Regions from separate parts of the Exiguobacterium sp. E17S genome, predicted to be linked through region 2. Evidence: a T-box and tRNA genes for the amino acid it is inferred to sense, from the RefSeq annotation. Region 2 holds a T-box; the other regions hold tRNA genes.
The links. A T-box is a leader RNA that pairs with one kind of tRNA and senses whether it is charged. The one in region 2 lies ahead of AC3B4V_RS06445 (valine--tRNA ligase), so its partner is inferred to be a tRNA-Val.
Positions count from the first base shown of each region.

Region 1 (5,750 bases), on a different contig from region 2:
TAAACTAGAGCGGATGGGACTTCACGGACTTCGTGAATCAATCGAGTTTGAATATCGCTTCACCCCAGAAGATTTGAAGGAATTATACGGTCCAAACGGTGGATCGATTTATGGTGTCGCAGCCGATCGGAAGAAAAATGGTGGATTCAAGATTCCATCGAAGAGTGACTTGTACGAAGGACTTTATTTCGTCGGTGGTTCGACACACCCAGGCGGCGGTGTACCAATGGTCACCTTGTCCGGTCAATTAACAGCTGATTTGATCCGAAAACATGAAGGTGCTGTTCCTACGCCTTAAGATTTCTCCAATTACAAAAGAGACGGAAACTGATTCACTCATCAGTTCCGTCTCTTTTTTTACTTTGTATTCGTCAAAAGTGGTACGACATGAATGTCCGCCTTTTCTCCTAATCTCACATCCATTCGACATACGGCTGGCATCGATAAGGATTTCCAAAATGCGTAATCAAACGTCGAATCAAATGTTTCTAAGAGTAACACCATGATGTTTCCGTGTGTTCCAAGAACGACTATTTCGTCAGGATGCTTCTCCACTAGTTCGTCGATGAATGGCCGAATGCGTTGCGACGCTTCGTTGTTCGTTTCGCCTCCATACGGATTTTCATTCGGATGTTGCCATACATATGTGACCGCTGCTTGAAAATCGTCAAGCTCTCCCGGTGCTAACAATCGCTCTCGTAGTTCCTCTACCTCAATGATTGGTTGTTGACGTGCCTCCGCAAGCGGTGCAATCGTCTCGATCGCCCGTTGATATGGGCTGCTGTAGAACCTGTCGATTGGAATTTCTTGAAACGTTTCAAGTAAACGTATCGCATCTGCTCGTCCTTTATCGGAAAGTGGCCGTTTCCGTTCATCTAGTGAATATGTCGAGTGTGCGTGCCGTACGAAATAGAGTGTCGTCATGTTTTGATTTTCCCCTTTATTGGTGTGTCCATCGGTATCCGATTCCGCGAACTGTTTCGAGATGCTGTTCAATCGGAAAACCGCAAACACGTAGTTTTTCTCTTAAATGTCTGATATGCGAGTCGATCGTCCGCTCGTCTACAGACGCTTCCGCTCCCCATAACATCGTCGTTAGTTGATCGCGTGTCCAAACACGTCGTGGAGAATCTAAAAATACACCTAACAACTCAAACTCCGTCTTCGTTAACGAAATCTTTTGTTGGAGGTAACTACAACGATAGCTTTCCCGGTCATAGGATAGACCATCATACTGTTGCTGTAATAAAACTTCCATTCGCCCGATCAGTTCCCCTTCTTGAATCGGTTTTGATATGTAATCATTCGCTCCTACTTCTCGTGTCCTAATGATGTCTTCCCGCTGATTCCGAGCCGTAACCATCAAGATTGGGATGTTAGAGTGTTCTCGAATGAGACGACAACATGTCCAGCCATCCATATCCGGCATCATGACATCTAGTAAAATCAGGTCGAATACGTGCTGACGGCAGAGATCAAGAGCTTGTTGCGCAGAATCCACAAGCTGACACGTGTACCCATACGGCTGAATATACAGTTTGAGCAGTTCAAGCATTCTTGGTTCATCATCTACGATCAATACATGCGGCATTTTATTTCTCCTTCCACTGCAGTGTCACTTGTGTTCCATGTCCAAGTTGACTCTTGATGTTCAATTCTGCACCATGTGTCTGAGCAATTGCTTCAACGATGGAGAGTCCGATTCCAGTTCCTCCATGTTTTCGAGAACGAGATGCTTCCGTTCGGTAGAGCCGTTTCGTTACATGAGGTAAAGATTCTGCAGCGATCCCTTCTCCTGTATCTTCGATTTGAATGAAAGCCCCTACTGCGTTGACACCATAACGAACGATAATTTTTCCCGACGTCGTATGTCGCCGTGCATTTTCAATGATATTCACGATCATCTGACGGAGCTGCTGAGCGTCACCCATCACTTCTAATCGCTCACCTTCTATCTCGAACGAAACATTTTCTTGTTCGATGTCTGGACGCATCAATCGTATCACTTGATGAATCAAGTCTTCGACATCGACAGGTTTTTGCTCCATCATAAAAGCATTGGCGTCAATTCGTGCTAGCCAAAACAATTGCTCAATCCATTCATTCATTTGCTGACTTTCTTCTCGAATGATCGTAATGTAGCGTTGTTGCTCATCCGGCGTCAACGTTTGGCGTTCGAGAATATCCGCGTATCCCTTTATATATGTCAATGGTGTTCGTAGTTCATGAGATACGGTTGCTAAAAATTCGGATCGTTCCCGATTCAAAAAATCGAGATCTTGTTTTAATTGCTGAATCGAACGCGCCAATTGTCCCAGTTCATCTTTTCGATCAATCGGCAACTCTCCACCTTCCCCATCCAATAGACGCGCTGTCGCTTTTTCCATCTGAATCAACGGACGAGAAATGAGTCGGGTCGTCCAAATGCTTGCCGCACCCGCTAATAAAAGCGCTAGCAGCCCCACTTGGAGAAACTGCTGTTTCAACGGATCAAGTACGTGATCTACGATTTCTTTAGAAGCGAACATGAATACATGACCACGATGTTCCCCGTCAATGGTGATGGGACTGTCCGTCATTAAAAAGTCACGCATCGTCACGATTTTTCCTTGTTGACGGTAATCAAAATCCGTATGCTCTAACATGCTCTTCATCTCATTCGACAAATGTCGTGACGCTTCGAGTTGTTTTCCATCTGCATCAGTGATCACCACAGTAAACGATGAATCTGCTTCCATCATGCTGACATGGCGCATCGTCGTTTGGTCATAGGAATCGACAAGGACATCACGGTGTGTATTTCCTCGGTTCAGTAAACCGTCTACTACTTCCTGCGTTCGTGTTTGAGACAACTGATAATACAATGTCCCAAACAACACACTGCCACAAATTAAAAATGCCGCAAGCACGATTCCTCCGACTGAGTATGAAATACGACGCATGACGATTCCTCCTTTTTCTCTCCATTTTTAGTATAGCTAAAAAAAACGCGATCGACGCAGGCAAACGAAACTGTCACCTCATCTGCACACGATTTGCATATACGCTGGGTATAGTAAAGAAGACTAGTGACTTCAGGAGGGTTTTATATGAAAAAATCATTGACATTAACCGCACTTGCTCTTAGTTCTACGCTTTGGCTCGGTGCATGTGGATCCGCCAATAACGATGGAAGTAATAGTGACTCACACGATATGTCTCATGGAGATATGATGCATTCGAGCGACGGAAAGCTACCATCCGGTTTAAAGGAAGCCAGTGATCCGACTTATCCGAAAGGAAGCAACGTCACGTTGACGACGGATCATATGGACGGTATGGACGGAGCTAAAGCAACGATTGCGGGAGCTTACGACACCGTCGTCTATGCGATCAGTTACAAACCGACTACTGGTGGAAAGATGGTGAAAAATCATAAATGGGTCATTCAGGAAGAACTCGATCCCGTTCCAACTAAGCCACTGCAAGTTGGTGATGAAACAACTGTCAAAGCGGATCATATGAAAGGTATGGATGGAGCAAAAGCGACGATTGATGAAGTAAAGGAAACGACGGTCTACATGGTGAACTATGAACCGACGGACGGTGGAGAGATGGTGAAAAACCATAAATGGGTCACAGAGGATGAGATAAAGAAATAATAAAAAAAGCCCGCTTTTCCTATAAAGGAAAAGCGGGCTTTCGGTATGATTCTGACTGGGCTCGAACCAGCGACCTCTACCCTGTCAAGGTAGCGCTCTCCCAGCTGAGCTACAGAATCATGTTTGCAGTACATTATGTACTTGCTAGGACATGTATTAATATATCAAGAAACTAAAAGGCTGACAAGTCTTTTTCTGAAAAAAAAATAAAAATTAAAATGGAGGAATTGAACCCCGCTTCCTCCATTTTGAATGACTTACAGGAAGGTCGATACTTGATCAATCGGTAAACGTAGTGCCGGACGCTTTTTCGCATCTTCAACCGCTTTTCCGACAGCAATCAACATGACCGGTACATACCGTGACTCGGTGATGAACGTTTCCGCAAAACGTTGATGATCGAATCCACCCATTGCGAGTGTTGATAATCCACGCGCTTCTGCCGCAAGCATCAATTGCATCGCAGCAAGGCTCGCATTCGACATTGCCGCATCGCGCCCATAGGCTTCACTTTGATAAGCGCCTTCTACCTGTGCCTTGATCGAATCAAATAAATCCTCTGTCATGCCACCTGCTTCTACTGCTGGACCGTACACCGGATTGTAGTTTCGATTAGCTTGAACATCACCTAAGATCGCAATGACTGCTGAAGCCGAAGTGATAGCCGGCTGATTGTATGCGATCGGTGCAAGCTGTTGCTTCGCTTCTTCTGAATGGAAGACCGTGAAATGCCAGTGTTGCAAATTCCAAGCACTCGGCGCCGCTGTCGTCCATTCTAATAGTTCTTCCACTTCCTGTTTTGAAAGTTTGAACATTTCGTCGTAATGACGAACCGAACGTCTTTCTGTTAAGACACGCATTGTATCAAGTGTTGCATGTGTCATGTGTAAATCCCCCTTATTATTATCAGATTACTTAGATATCGTAGCATGTCTCTTTTTTATTGTCCTCTATCAATACTTCAAACGAATTTACTGTTATAAAACAATAGTTGACATTAAACTTCTGTACTAATACAATAAAAACAAGAAAAAAGACCATTGCGTTTATTTTGAAGGAGGAAAAACACATGGAACAACCCCTTTACCAAGAAGCATCTGCTGCATTCTATCGTGAGCTTCCCGTCAAGACGTGTGCCCATTGCGGAAAAGAGATGGATGAACAATGTGAATCCTATCAAACAGAATGCGATGAGTGTGCTGTAACAGAACACTAATAACACATGAAACAATCACTTATTCAGTGGTTGTTTTTTTATTTCTTACAAACTTCTTCTAAATAAATCGATATTTTTTAGAAAAATCGATTTTTCGTCATCTTTTTGTCATCTGTTTGTTACAAAAGAAACAGTCAGAATGTTACATTATCTGTATATGATATTTTTGACAAAAGGAGCGACAGACAACGATGGATCCATTTACCTCAAGCCACGCTAGCGAACTCGGTCCACGACCGCGTACAAAAAAAAGAAAGTTTTTCCCTCGATTTTTCTTACTTCTCACACTTGTTTTTCTCGGAGTTGGGGGATATGTCGCTTATCGATACGTTTTTACTCCTGAACAGCAATCCATTACGACAGGTAAATCCATTACTGAAGTACCTGTCGTCAATATGGAAAAAGCACGCGTGGAAAAATGGAATGGTGTGACGAAAAAAGTCGCTTATTTAACATTCGAGGATGGTCCATCCGCATTAACACCGGACTTACTTCGAACATTGGATCAACTTCAGACTCGTGCCACTTTCTTTTATCTCGGATCACAAGTAGATGCTTTTCCGCAAGAAGTCAAAGCTACTGCTAAAGCTGGACACTATATCGGATTACACGGGGAAACACACGATTACGATACATTGTACGAAAAAGGAAAGTATGTCTCAGAGATGCAAAGTGTTCAGAAGAAAATCCATGAGTTGACGAAGCTAACACCACATTTGACACGACCACCTTATGGCTCTGATCCCGGCATCACGAAAAAAATGGCATCTGCCATTCATTCAGCAGACTTCCGTGTGTGGGACTGGTCAATCGATTCAATGGACTGGTATTACAAAGATAGTGCAAAAGAAGTAGCGAATACGGTCATTCGGCGAGCAGAGCGTCCGTTTGAA
Region 1 is NZ_JBYLRU010000005.1:63,587-69,336, forward strand. It holds gene AC3B4V_RS13955 (phytoene desaturase family protein) at 1-298, shown strand, start outside; gene AC3B4V_RS13960 (histidine phosphatase family protein) at 358-924, opposite strand; gene AC3B4V_RS13965 (response regulator transcription factor) at 941-1,591, opposite strand; gene AC3B4V_RS13970 (sensor histidine kinase) at 1,593-2,942, opposite strand; gene AC3B4V_RS13975 (YdhK family protein) at 3,090-3,641, shown strand; tRNA gene AC3B4V_RS13980 (tRNA-Val) at 3,688-3,760, opposite strand; gene AC3B4V_RS13985 (nitroreductase family protein) at 3,899-4,525, opposite strand; gene yhfH (protein YhfH) at 4,711-4,857, shown strand; gene AC3B4V_RS13995 (polysaccharide deacetylase family protein) at 5,268-5,750, shown strand, end outside.
Region 1: it has a tRNA-Val gene. The T-box ahead of AC3B4V_RS06445 (valine--tRNA ligase) is inferred to sense a tRNA for this amino acid. The anticodon was not compared.

Region 2 (5,750 bases):
TCATTGCTTTTTCTGGCGCCGGCATCTGTTCTTCAATCCGGAGTTCAGACGCGTTCGTGAACTTTTGCAAGTACGAGCTGTTTGACGACAAGTCGTCTTGAACACGTGCGTCATTCGTCGAGATGAACAGTTGGATCTGTTTCGACATCGGTGCGTTCACTTCGGCGCGGATGTTACGAACCGAACGGATGACGTTCTGAACCGCTTCGAATGCTGGAACAGCTTCCGGGAAGTCGAGTGACGTCTCGCGTGTTGGCCACGCGGCACGTGTGATCGTTTCGCCTTCATGCGGTAAGTGTTGCCAGATCTCTTCCGTGATGAACGGCATGAATGGATGCATCAGACGCATGATCCGGTCGAGCGTATAGGCAAGAACCGAACGCGTCGTCTGCTTCGCTGCTTCATCTTCCCCGTTGAGTGGTAATTTCGCCATCTCGATGTACCAGTTACAGAAGTCTTCCCAGATGAAGTGATAAAGAATTCGTCCCGCTTCACCAAATTCATATTTATCCGACAGACGCGTCACATCGTCGATCGTCGTCTGTAAGCGTGTCAGAATCCATTTATCTGCGAGTGACTTCTCGCCTGTCAAATCGATCTGATCAAACGTTAGACCATCCATGTTCATCAAGGCAAAACGGCTTGCATTCCACAGTTTGTTCGAGAAGTTCCATGTTGCTTCGATTTTTTCCCAGTAGAAACGGAGATCGTTCCCTGGCGTTGATCCTGTCGTTAAGAACCAACGGAGTGAATCGGCACCGTACTTCTCAATGACATCCATCGGGTCGATTCCGTTCCCGAGGGATTTCGACATCTTGCGTCCTTCCGAATCACGAATCAATCCGTGGATCAAGACGTCTTGGAATGGACGTTGTCCTGTGAATTCGTACGATTGGAAGATCATCCGTGATACCCAGAAAGCGATGATGTCATAACCCGTAACGAGTGTCGATGTCGGGAAGTATTTTTGATAATCAGCAGCGTCCGTATTCGGCCACCCCATCGTCGAGAACGGCCAAAGCGCTGAAGAGAACCATGTATCGAGGACATCGTTGTCTTGCTCCCAGTTCTCGATATCGGCTGGTGCTTCCTTGCCAACGTAGACTTCACCTGTTTCTTTATGGTACCAAGCCGGAATCCGGTGTCCCCACCACAGTTGACGGCTGACACACCAGTCACGGATGTTTTCCATCCAGCGTACATATGTGTTCTCAAAGCGTTGTGGAACGAAGTTAACCTTGTCTGGTCCTTGTTGCTCCTCAAGTGCTTTTTGCGCGAGTGGCTCCATTTTAACGAACCATTGGAGTGAGAGATACGGCTCAACGATCGCGTCTGAACGCTCCGAGTGACCGACAGAGTGCAAGTGTGGTTCGATTTTGATTAGAACACCTTCTGCTTTTAAATCTTCAACGATTTGTTTCCGGCATTCGAAGCGATCCATACCTTCGTATTTCCCTGCGTTCTCGTTCATCGTTCCATCTTCATTCATGACGAGGACACGTGGTAACTCGTGACGGTTACCGACTTCGAAGTCGTTCGGGTCGTGGGCTGGTGTGATTTTAACGACACCTGTACCGAACTCCATGTCGACATAGTCATCGGCAACGATCGGAATCTCGCGACCAACGATTGGTAACGTGATCGTTTTTCCGACGAGGTGAGCATAACGCTCATCCTTCGGATTCACGGCAATCGCTGTATCACCGAGCATCGTCTCAGGACGTGTCGTCGCTAGTTCAACGTGACCTGAACCGTCCGTTAGTGGATAGCTGAAGTGATAGAACGCACCTTCAATATCCTTATAGATGACTTCGATATCTGAGATCGCTGTTTTTGTTGCTGGGTCCCAGTTAACGATGTATTCGCCGCGGTAGATCAAGCCTTTTTCGTAAAGTTTCACGAAGACTTCTTGAACCGCTTCTGACAATCCTTCGTCAAGCGTGAAGCGTTCACGCGAATAATCGAGTCCGAGACCAAGTTTTGCCCATTGTGCACGGATCGTTGACGCGTACTCTTCTTTCCATGCCCATGATTGCTCGAGGAATTTCTCACGACCCATTTCAAGGCGTGATTGTCCTTCTGCCCGCAGTTTTTGTTCGACTTTTGCTTGCGTCGCGATACCGGCATGATCCATTCCTGGTAGGTAAAGGACGTCGAACCCTTGCATCCGCTTCATCCGTGTCAGCATGTCTTGTAACGTCGTGTCCCATGCGTGACCGAGATGCAATTTACCTGTGACGTTCGGTGGTGGAATGACGATCGTGTACGGCTCTTTTTCTGGATCCTGATCGGCTTTGAAATAGTCACCTTTCACCCAAAAGTCGTACCATTTTTCTTCCGTTGCCTGCGGATCATACTTCGTTGGCATTGATAATTCCTGCATCCTGATCGCTCCCTTTTTGTCCATAATAAAAACGGCTTCTCTCGTCCTATGCTAAGGACGAAAGAAAGCCGTTGCTTTTTTCCGCGGTACCACCTTAGTTCATCCATAATCGGATGCCCTCGAGCCACGTAACGTGTGGAGGACGGATATCGCTCGTAAGACTTACGATACCAGCTCGTGGGGTGACCTTCCTCCTGTTCGCCCGTCACATCTTTCAGCCAAGGATGTGTTCTCTACACCGGTACGAATACAGGACTACTCTTCCCGTCATCGCTGTTGCCATTTTCTTCTTTACTCATTTTAGCCGAGACTTCAAGTAATCGTCAAGAACTGCTTAACGACCAAATTCAACTTGGAGTTCTTGGAACGTCAATTCGACGGCTTCAATCGTCCGCTCGATGTCTTCGTCCGTATGGGCGATCGACAGGAAGAGACCTTCGAATTGTGACGGTGGTAAGAAAACACCACGCGCCGCCATCTTTTGATAATACGAACGGAACATCTCAAGGTTCGATGTTTTCGCTTTTTCGAAGTTCGTGACACGTTCATCCGTAAAGAAGACACCAAACATCGCGCCTGCGCGGTTCGTCGTCAGCGGAATGTTATATTTCGCCGCAGCGTTCAGGTAGCCTTCTGACAAACGGCTCGCTTTTCGGTCGAACTCTGCATAGTGTTCTGGTTTCAATTGTGTCAATGTCGCTAGACCCGCTGCCATCGCGAGTGGGTTCCCGGATAATGTACCCGCTTGATAGATTGGACCTTGTGGTGCGATCTGTTCCATGATGTCACGACGTCCGCCGTAAGCACCGACTGGCATTCCGCCGCCGATGACTTTACCGAGACACGTGATGTCCGGTGTGACACCGAAATGTCCTTGCGCACAGTGGAATCCGACACGGAAACCGGTCATGACTTCGTCAAAGATCAATAAAGCGCCGTTTTCCGATGTGATCTCCCGTAAGCCTTCGAGGAAGCCTGGTTCTGGTGGCACGAAGCCCATGTTCCCAGCAGCCGGTTCGACGATGACACCAGCGATATCGTCGCCGTGTTTTTCGAACGCGATCCGGACAGCGTCCAAATCGTTGTATGGAACCGTCAGCGTCATGCTCGCGATTTGCGCCGGAACGCCTGGTGAATCTGGTAATCCGAGTGTCGCGACACCTGAACCTGCTTTGATCAAGAGCGAGTCACCGTGACCATGGTAACAGCCTTCGAACTTGAGGATTTTCGTCCGACCTGTGTAACCACGCGCGAGACGAAGCGCTGCCATCGTAGCTTCTGTTCCTGAGTTGACCATCCGGACGACTTCGACTGACGGCACACGACTGATGACGACTTCCGCCATCGCTGATTCGATTTCCGTTGGTGTCCCGTAGCTCCAGCCACGTGTCGCTTGTTCTTGGATCGCTGACGTGACGATTGGATCGGCATGACCGAGAATCATTGGTCCCCATGACAAGACGTAATCGATATACTCTTTTCCGTCGATGTCATAGAGCTTTGATCCTTTCGCATGATCTGCGAAAATCGGTGTCATCCCGACCGATTTATAAGCACGGACCGGGCTGTTTACACCACCCGGCATGAGCGGGAGTGCCCGCTCGAATGCTTCTTTTGATTTTGAGTTCTGGTTAATTAAGCTCATTTCGACCCCTCCAGGTAACGACAAATGTCTTTTGCGAAATAGGTGATGATTAAATCAGCGCCTGCTCGTTTAAAGCCAAGCATCGTCTCAAGGACGATTCGTTCTTCATCAATCCAGCCGTTCAAGGCAGCAGCTTTGACCATCGCATACTCACCCGATACGTTATACGCGACGATCGGCAGATCAATTCGCTCGCGCACATCGCGAATGATATCCATGAACGCAAGCGCAGGTTTGACGATCATGAAGTCAGCTCCTTGATCGACGTCCGCTGTTGCTTCGCGGAACGCTTCGCGACGGTTTGCTGGATCCATTTGATAACCTTTCCGGTCGCCTTCTCCCGGTGCCGAATTCGCTGCATCACGGAATGGACCGTAATAAGCAGACGCATATTTAACACCATAGCTCATGACTGGAATATGGCTGAAGCCGTTCTCGTCTAATCCTTGACGAATCGCTGCGACGAATCCGTCCATCATCGATGATGGAGCGATGACGTCGGCACCCGCTCGAGCTTGTGAGATCGCTGTCTTGACGTGAAGCGGTAATGACGCATCATTATCGACCGTACCGTCAGCGACGATCCCACAGTGACCTGTCGACGTATATTCACATAAGCATGTGTCAGCGATGACCGTTAGCTGCGGGGCAACCTTCTTGACGAGACGTGTCGCTTCTTGAACGATCCCGTGATCGTGAAACGCACCTGATCCTTGCTCGTCTTTCAAGTGGTCATGCGGAACACCGAATAAAATGACAGATTCAATTCCGAGTGCGACGACTTCTTCAATCTCAGCCGTCAGATGATCAAGTGATAAGTTGAAGACGCCAGGCATCGAACTGACTTCGCGTTTAATATCTTCACCTTCAGCGACGAAGATCGGATAAATCAAATCTGATTTATGCAACTGGTTCTCGCGGACGAGTGACCGGAGTGATGCGGTATGGCGCAAACGACGGTGACGTGCGTATTCTAATGTGTTCATGCTGATTCCTCCTCAATGATACGATCAATCATGCCGTCTACCGTGAATTCACGGGCGACATGGATCGGTTGAAGTCCGGCTGCTTTTGCTGCTTGCTCCGTAATCGTCCCAATGACGATGAACGTCGTCTGCGGGGATAGTGGAGCAATCGCTTCGACAGCGGAAGGACTCTGCAGTCCAATATAGGTTGCTGTTCTGACAAGTGCTTCAGGTAGCCGACGAGTGACGGTTTCATAGGTGATGATATCTTCGATCGTATATCGATTCAGGTTTCGTAACTGATCGACCGGCGCTTGCCGCGATCGGTTCCCTCGCGCAAAGACGATATAATCGCCGTCAGACAAGTGTGGTCCGAGTTCTGCGACGAGTGCGTCTCCTGTAAAGGTCGACGGACAGAAATCGGCTGTTCGACCGTACTTCGCAAGTGCGTCTGCCGTCTTTCGTCCGACGACCGCGATACGCGTTGCTGCTAATTCAGGCAACGCATCAGCAATCCGGTGGACACCATTCGGACTCGTCACGATGAGCCAATCAATTCCCTTCGGCAATGTAAACGAAACCGGTAGCGTTTCAATGACAGGATAGTGCACTGACTCGATCGCGACGGCGCGCAGTCGCGCGATCTGCTCGGTCGTCGGTGGTCGGCTGCCCGTGAAGAGTACCTGCTTACAAGTCATCCGGAAGTGTCGCGAGAATCTCACGACCGCCCGAAGCAAGCAGACGTTCGGCAACATCT
Region 2 is NZ_JBYLRU010000001.1:1,231,808-1,237,557, forward strand. It holds gene AC3B4V_RS06445 (valine--tRNA ligase) at 1-2,383, opposite strand, end outside; T-box leader at 2,434-2,663, opposite strand; gene hemL (glutamate-1-semialdehyde 2,1-aminomutase) at 2,718-4,028, opposite strand; gene hemB (porphobilinogen synthase) at 4,025-5,014, opposite strand; gene AC3B4V_RS06460 (uroporphyrinogen-III synthase) at 5,011-5,691, opposite strand; gene hemC (hydroxymethylbilane synthase) at 5,681-5,750, opposite strand, start outside.

Region 3 (5,750 bases), on a different contig from region 2:
AACTTCGCGAGAATCGGTACGATCGTGATTGCCACAAGTAGTGAAGCAAGTAGTGAGAAAATAATCGTCAAAGCGAACGGTAAGAAGAACTTACCAGTAATGCCACCGACAAATCCAATCGGCAGGAAGACGACGACGGTCGTCAGCGTCGATGACGTGATTGCTTTTAGAATTTCTTTTGTCGATTGTTCGATGATCTCATCCGTCATACCGGATTCGGATTTTCGGACGCGCCGGAAGATGTTCTCGATGACAACGATACTATCATCGAGACACGACCGACTGCAACAGCCATCCCACCAAGTGTCATGATGTTCAGGGAGATATCTTGCCAGTTCAAGAAGATAGCAGCGATGAGTAATGATAATGGAATCGAGACGATGGCGATGATCGTCGCGCGAAGGTTCCGTAAGAACAAGAGTACAGCGAGTGATGCGAAGAGTGCACCAAGTAATCCTTCTTTGACGAGTGTCGCAACGGACTCCTCGATATCCTTCGCTGAATCGATTCCAATCGTATAGTCGACTTGATCGTCATATTTATTGAGGATCTTCGTGACTTCATCTGCGATTTCGACTGTATTGGCATCTTGTTTTTTCGTGATTGCCATCGATAAGGAATCTTTTAAGTCGTAACGTGTTTTTTCACTTTGTTGCGAGACTGCTTCGATTTTTGCGATATCCTCTAGGCGAATCGGTTCTGCAGGTTCAGACGCCTGATCTGCAGCTGCTCCACCTGTTGTACTTGGTGGACCTTGCGTTGCACCTTGTGGTGGACCGCCAGCAGATGAACCACCTGTTTGACCGTTACTTGATGAACTAGTCGCACCTGCAGCAGGTGTCAATTGTAGATTTTTTAGTTTATCTAGATTTTCTAGTTTTTCCTCAACGCGAATCGGAATTTTCGAATCGTTTTCTGATAGCTGACCAGATGGGAACGAGACATACTTTCCATTGATTTGTTCCTTGATGCTCGAGAGCGAGAGACCCGCTTCCGTCGCTTTCTCCTTATCGACGGTGATTTGAACGAGATCATCCTTATAGCCACCAACGGAGACGCTGTTGATTCCTGGAATCTTACTAAGTTCAGGTTCGATATCTTCCTTTAGGATTTTTTCGATGTCTTTACCATCCTTACTAAAGAAAGAGATGTTATAGATCGGGAACGATCCAAAGGACAAACGATTCAATTTCGTCGTTGCTTCCTCCGGTAGATTCGCATCTTGGATTGCAGCATCGATTTGTTGTTCGACCTTATCCATATCGGTATCGAACGGGAATTCGATGTTTAAGATACCGATACTTTCATAAGAAGAACTCGTTAGCTTGGTAGCCCCTTCAATTCCTTTAAGGGAAGTTTCAAGCTTTGAGACAACTTGTTTATCGACATCGTCAGGAGATGCACCAGGGTAAACCGCTTCGATTGAAATCTGAGGAAACTCGATTTCTGGGAACTGATCGACTTTTAATTGTGAGAAGGAATACACGCCTCCTAAAATCAATAGGATTGCAATGATGAAGACAGCAACCGAGTTCTTCAAACTAAATCGGGTTAAAAAGTTCATATGAACGCTCCTTTCTTTTTATATGTGCTTATTTACATAGTAGAGGACACTCATAGAACCCGCAACTTTAAAACTGTTTTTATTTAAAAAGATCTTTTTGAAAAAAGATAAATTTTTTTTGTTAAAAAGGCTTTACACTTTTCGATATGCTGCTATAATAAAAACATACCCAGTAACAACACAGCATGATTCTGTAGCTCAGCTGGGAGAGCGCTACCTTGACAGGGTAGAGGTCGCTGGTTCGAGCCCAGTCAGAATCATACCGAAATCGCTCCTTTTTGAAGGAGCGATTTTTTTTGCGTTAAAAAAACTATTCCCGAAATCAATCAGGAATAGTTGGTAGGCAGGTAAACTGTTTTATTGAATTTCGAGATGAAGATCGCCACGCTTCGTCCACCCTGCGACGGTCGTCAATCGATAGAAGACAAGCGTCAAGACGCCAGGTAGAACGACACCAGTCAAGAAGAAGACGAGGAACGCCTGAGGACCTTGGTTGACGAAGATATTGAGTGGGGCAATCATCGAATTTAATCCAAGTCCTGCGAGTTCATACGGTACTTTCAAAGAGAGAAGGAGCGTCGCGACAGGAGCTGAAATCATCGCTGCGAGAAACGGTGCAACGACAAGACGTGGATTTTTAACGATATTCGGGAATTGTACTTTAGGTGTTACAAAGAATGAAGCAATCAAACCACCTGGATCCGTCTGACGATATGCCATCAACGTAAAGCCGACGAATTGAGCGGAACAGCCAATGAGCGCAGCGGCACTTGCTACAGGATCAAGTTGCAAAGCGATAGCCAGTGCAGCGGACGAAGCAGGAGACATCAATAAGACACTAAAGATGAGTGCAATGACAAGAGATGTAGCAATAGGAGAAGACTCGACTGAAGCCGTGATCATGGCACTGAATTTTGTAAGGAGTGGTGTCGTGACGGCAGCAGCACCAATTCCAGTCACGCCACCAGCAAGGACAGCACTCATCGGGATCACCATCATGTCAAATTTCGTTTTTCCAGTCATGCGTTTTCCGACGTATACAGCGACAGCAGCTGCGAGTAACGCACTGATTGGTTGACCGGGTACAAGAACGAGTCCAGAAGCAGTCGATTGAAGAGCGGCACCACCAATCGTCGCTGCGATCATTGCGCTGAACAGGACAAGTGTGTTTCCTCCGAGCTGAAAGGCAATACCGGCACCAAGCGCAGGGGCGAGTAGTACTTTTGCGACACCACCAATCGTCAGTAGCATTTGGATATGTAGAAGATTTCCGAGCGTCTCAATCAGGAGTCCGACACCGAGTGTTACAAGAACGGCATTTGCCATTCCAGCTGATACTTTTACCATTCGATCCATCGCATATTCTTTCAACGTTGTCATCCTCTCTATCTATCTCTATTTTTTGCCATGAAAAAAGCCTATCCGTTTTTGGGATAGGCGCCACTCATTCTGTGCGGGCGCCTCATTCGATGCATCGAAAGAAGGGCCCAAAAATCATTTCCGTTTCATCATCGGAAAAGTTTTCAGTCCCTCATGCATAGAATAATCAGTCGTCCAACTTGGTTAAATGGCTGTTGCGTCGGAATCATTCGATCGTGCCCCTCTCTGTGAATTTTTCTAAGCCTAACACGCTCTTGAATAATAATCAATATTTTCTGACAATTTATTTTTTCCTGAAATCTGACAGGAATTCACGGTATCATCGGGAAATCCTAATTTAACAACAATGGAGGCGTTTACATGAAAGTGATGCTTTTTACAGATATTCATGGCAATGCATCAGCATTACGTGCGGTATTGTCCTATCTTGATCAACAACCAGATATCGATGCCGTCTATTGTCTCGGTGATCTTGTCGGCATTGGACCAGAGCATAATGAAGTCATTGATCTATTGAAGCAACGACTTGATATTCAAACGATTTCTGGGAATCATGATGAATGTGTCCTTGCTTTAATCCATGGGGAGAACTATCCCGATAGTTACCGCCATGCTAAAGAGCACCACCAATGGATTGCGGATACGTTGACGCAAGAAAATCAAAAGTATTTGGAACGATTACCGCGTGTCTTAAATATCATGCATCAGGAACAAACGATGCACCTGACGCACTATGCTTATGCCGACCAGACGAAGAAGATTGGTGAAGAGCCGTTAAAGCAAGCGGTGGATGGAACGAAAGAAAACTTATCCGTCCTGTTTGCTGGAAGTGAGGCGCGGATCATTGGATTCGGTCATCATCATCCAGCGCAACAAGTCGAGACAGAGCAAACGCTCTTTATTAATCCAGGTGCACTTGGATGTCAGGAAACAGCTATTGCTCCAGTAGCAATTATCGATTGGGAGAAGGATCAAGTCCGTTCAGAAATCCTGAAGCTTCCATATGATGATCGACCATTTTTAGACGTCCTCAATACGACGGAGATGCCGGAACGTGAGTTGATGCGCCGTCTCTTCTTCGGTAGTAGGACATGAAAAAACCTTCATGAGTAGTTCATGAAGGAAGTCGATTAAGCAGATAGCTTCGTCGTAATTGAGATGAGGCACACGACAATCAATAACACGATACCGATGTTTCGTTTCAATGGATGGCGTGACCAGTAAAAGAATAGCGCAAGGACAGGGGCCACAAAAAAGGCAACGATGAGACTGATCAATGTTGCAAGAAATAATACAAACATCCAAAGCTTGCTAGTAGTCCGATATACCTGCCACATGTCGTAGAGCGACATGAGTGTATAGGCGAGTAACACGAAGATGATTCCGGTCGATAAACTCAAAGCGATCATCACTCCATTCCCTATTTAGTATAAGGGAAAGAGTGAGAATGATTACACGACTTGAAGTAAAAAACATGACGAATCGATGAACGTACGATTAGACGCTGTAACGAAAAAAGAAAGGAGAGGGCATCTATGTCAGACATCTATCGCCGTTTTTTTCTATTTCCGGATATTTTGATCATGCTCGTACTACTGATTGGAATAAGTAGTTATACCATTGCTCAGCCGTTTCATTGGTCGATTTTACTGTTCTTTTGTCTTGGACTGATCGTCTTTAGTTTCAGTGAATACCTGACGCATCGTTTTTTGTTCCATTTACCACCGCCTAAAAATATGCTTGGACGAAAGTTGTTGAAGCGACTTCATTACGATCATCATGCGCATCCGAATGAACTGCATCTGTTGTTTTTACCGGTCTGGTATTCCTTGCCGAATCTTGGTTTCTTTGCGGCTCTGACCTATCTTCTGACGCAATCTATCGTTTCGACAGCTGCAGCCGCGAGTGGATTGATCGTCATGTTGCTTGTGTATGAATGGAAACATTACGTGGCACACGTTCCGCTGAAACCGAGAACACGCTTTGGAAAATGGATGAAAAAGACGCATCTATTACATCATTTCAAAAATGAACACTATTGGTTTGGTGTATCAAATCCGATGGGGGACTGGTTGTTTGGCACTTTGAAAGATGAGAAAACAGTTACTTCTAGTCAAACGGCACGGAATTTAGAAAAAAATTGAGAATATGAAAAACCGCCAATCAGCTGATCGGCGGTTTTTTGATTCATAAAATGCGTAGCATGGCACGACGAATCGTATCTAATTCCAACGGTCGAGCAATCAATGGCCATTCGGCAATTAACGCAATGTACGTCCGGAAAATCAGAAAGGCGGTGACATCGACTGGTACGTCACGATCATCTTGTCCAAGGCGAGTCTCGAGTAGCGTTTTAAGATATTCGACGACATGCCGTTCGATCCGTGTCCGTAGTTCTTGCATTTCTTGTAATTTAAGATTACGTGTTTCTTCGATGATTTGAAGAATGAACAAATGTTGTTGCTGATGACAGACGATAGCGTCGATCATTGCTTGTTTATTTTCTTCTACCGTCGCATGTTCGACGTAAGCGCGTTCTGCTTCTTCTTTCATTTCTTGCAGCACACGTGTTACGAGCGATTCGAACAGGTTGAGTTTACTTTCAAACAGTTGATAGACAGTCGGTTTTCCGACGTGAGCGCGTCGGGCGACACGCTCGATCGTCGTACCTTTATAACCAAGTTCAGAAAAGCAAGCCATCGCTGAGTCTAGTATCAGTGTTTCTTTATCAGACTGTGTCATGTTGTTTTCGTCTCACTTTCGTTGAGAGTAAAATCCGCTTGGCTCCGAGCCCTCCAACGAAGCT
Region 3 is NZ_JBYLRU010000005.1:52,862-58,611, reverse strand. It holds partial or broken gene AC3B4V_RS13935 (efflux RND transporter permease subunit) at 1-1,564, opposite strand, end outside; tRNA gene AC3B4V_RS13930 (tRNA-Val) at 1,752-1,824, shown strand; gene AC3B4V_RS13925 (PTS sugar transporter subunit IIC) at 1,922-2,944, opposite strand; gene AC3B4V_RS13920 (metallophosphoesterase family protein) at 3,305-4,039, shown strand; gene AC3B4V_RS13915 (hypothetical protein) at 4,075-4,353, opposite strand; gene AC3B4V_RS13910 (sterol desaturase family protein) at 4,480-5,088, shown strand; gene AC3B4V_RS13905 (TetR/AcrR family transcriptional regulator) at 5,132-5,686, opposite strand; gene AC3B4V_RS13900 (YhgE/Pip domain-containing protein) at 5,673-5,750, opposite strand, start outside.
Region 3: it has a tRNA-Val gene. The T-box ahead of AC3B4V_RS06445 (valine--tRNA ligase) is inferred to sense a tRNA for this amino acid. The anticodon was not compared.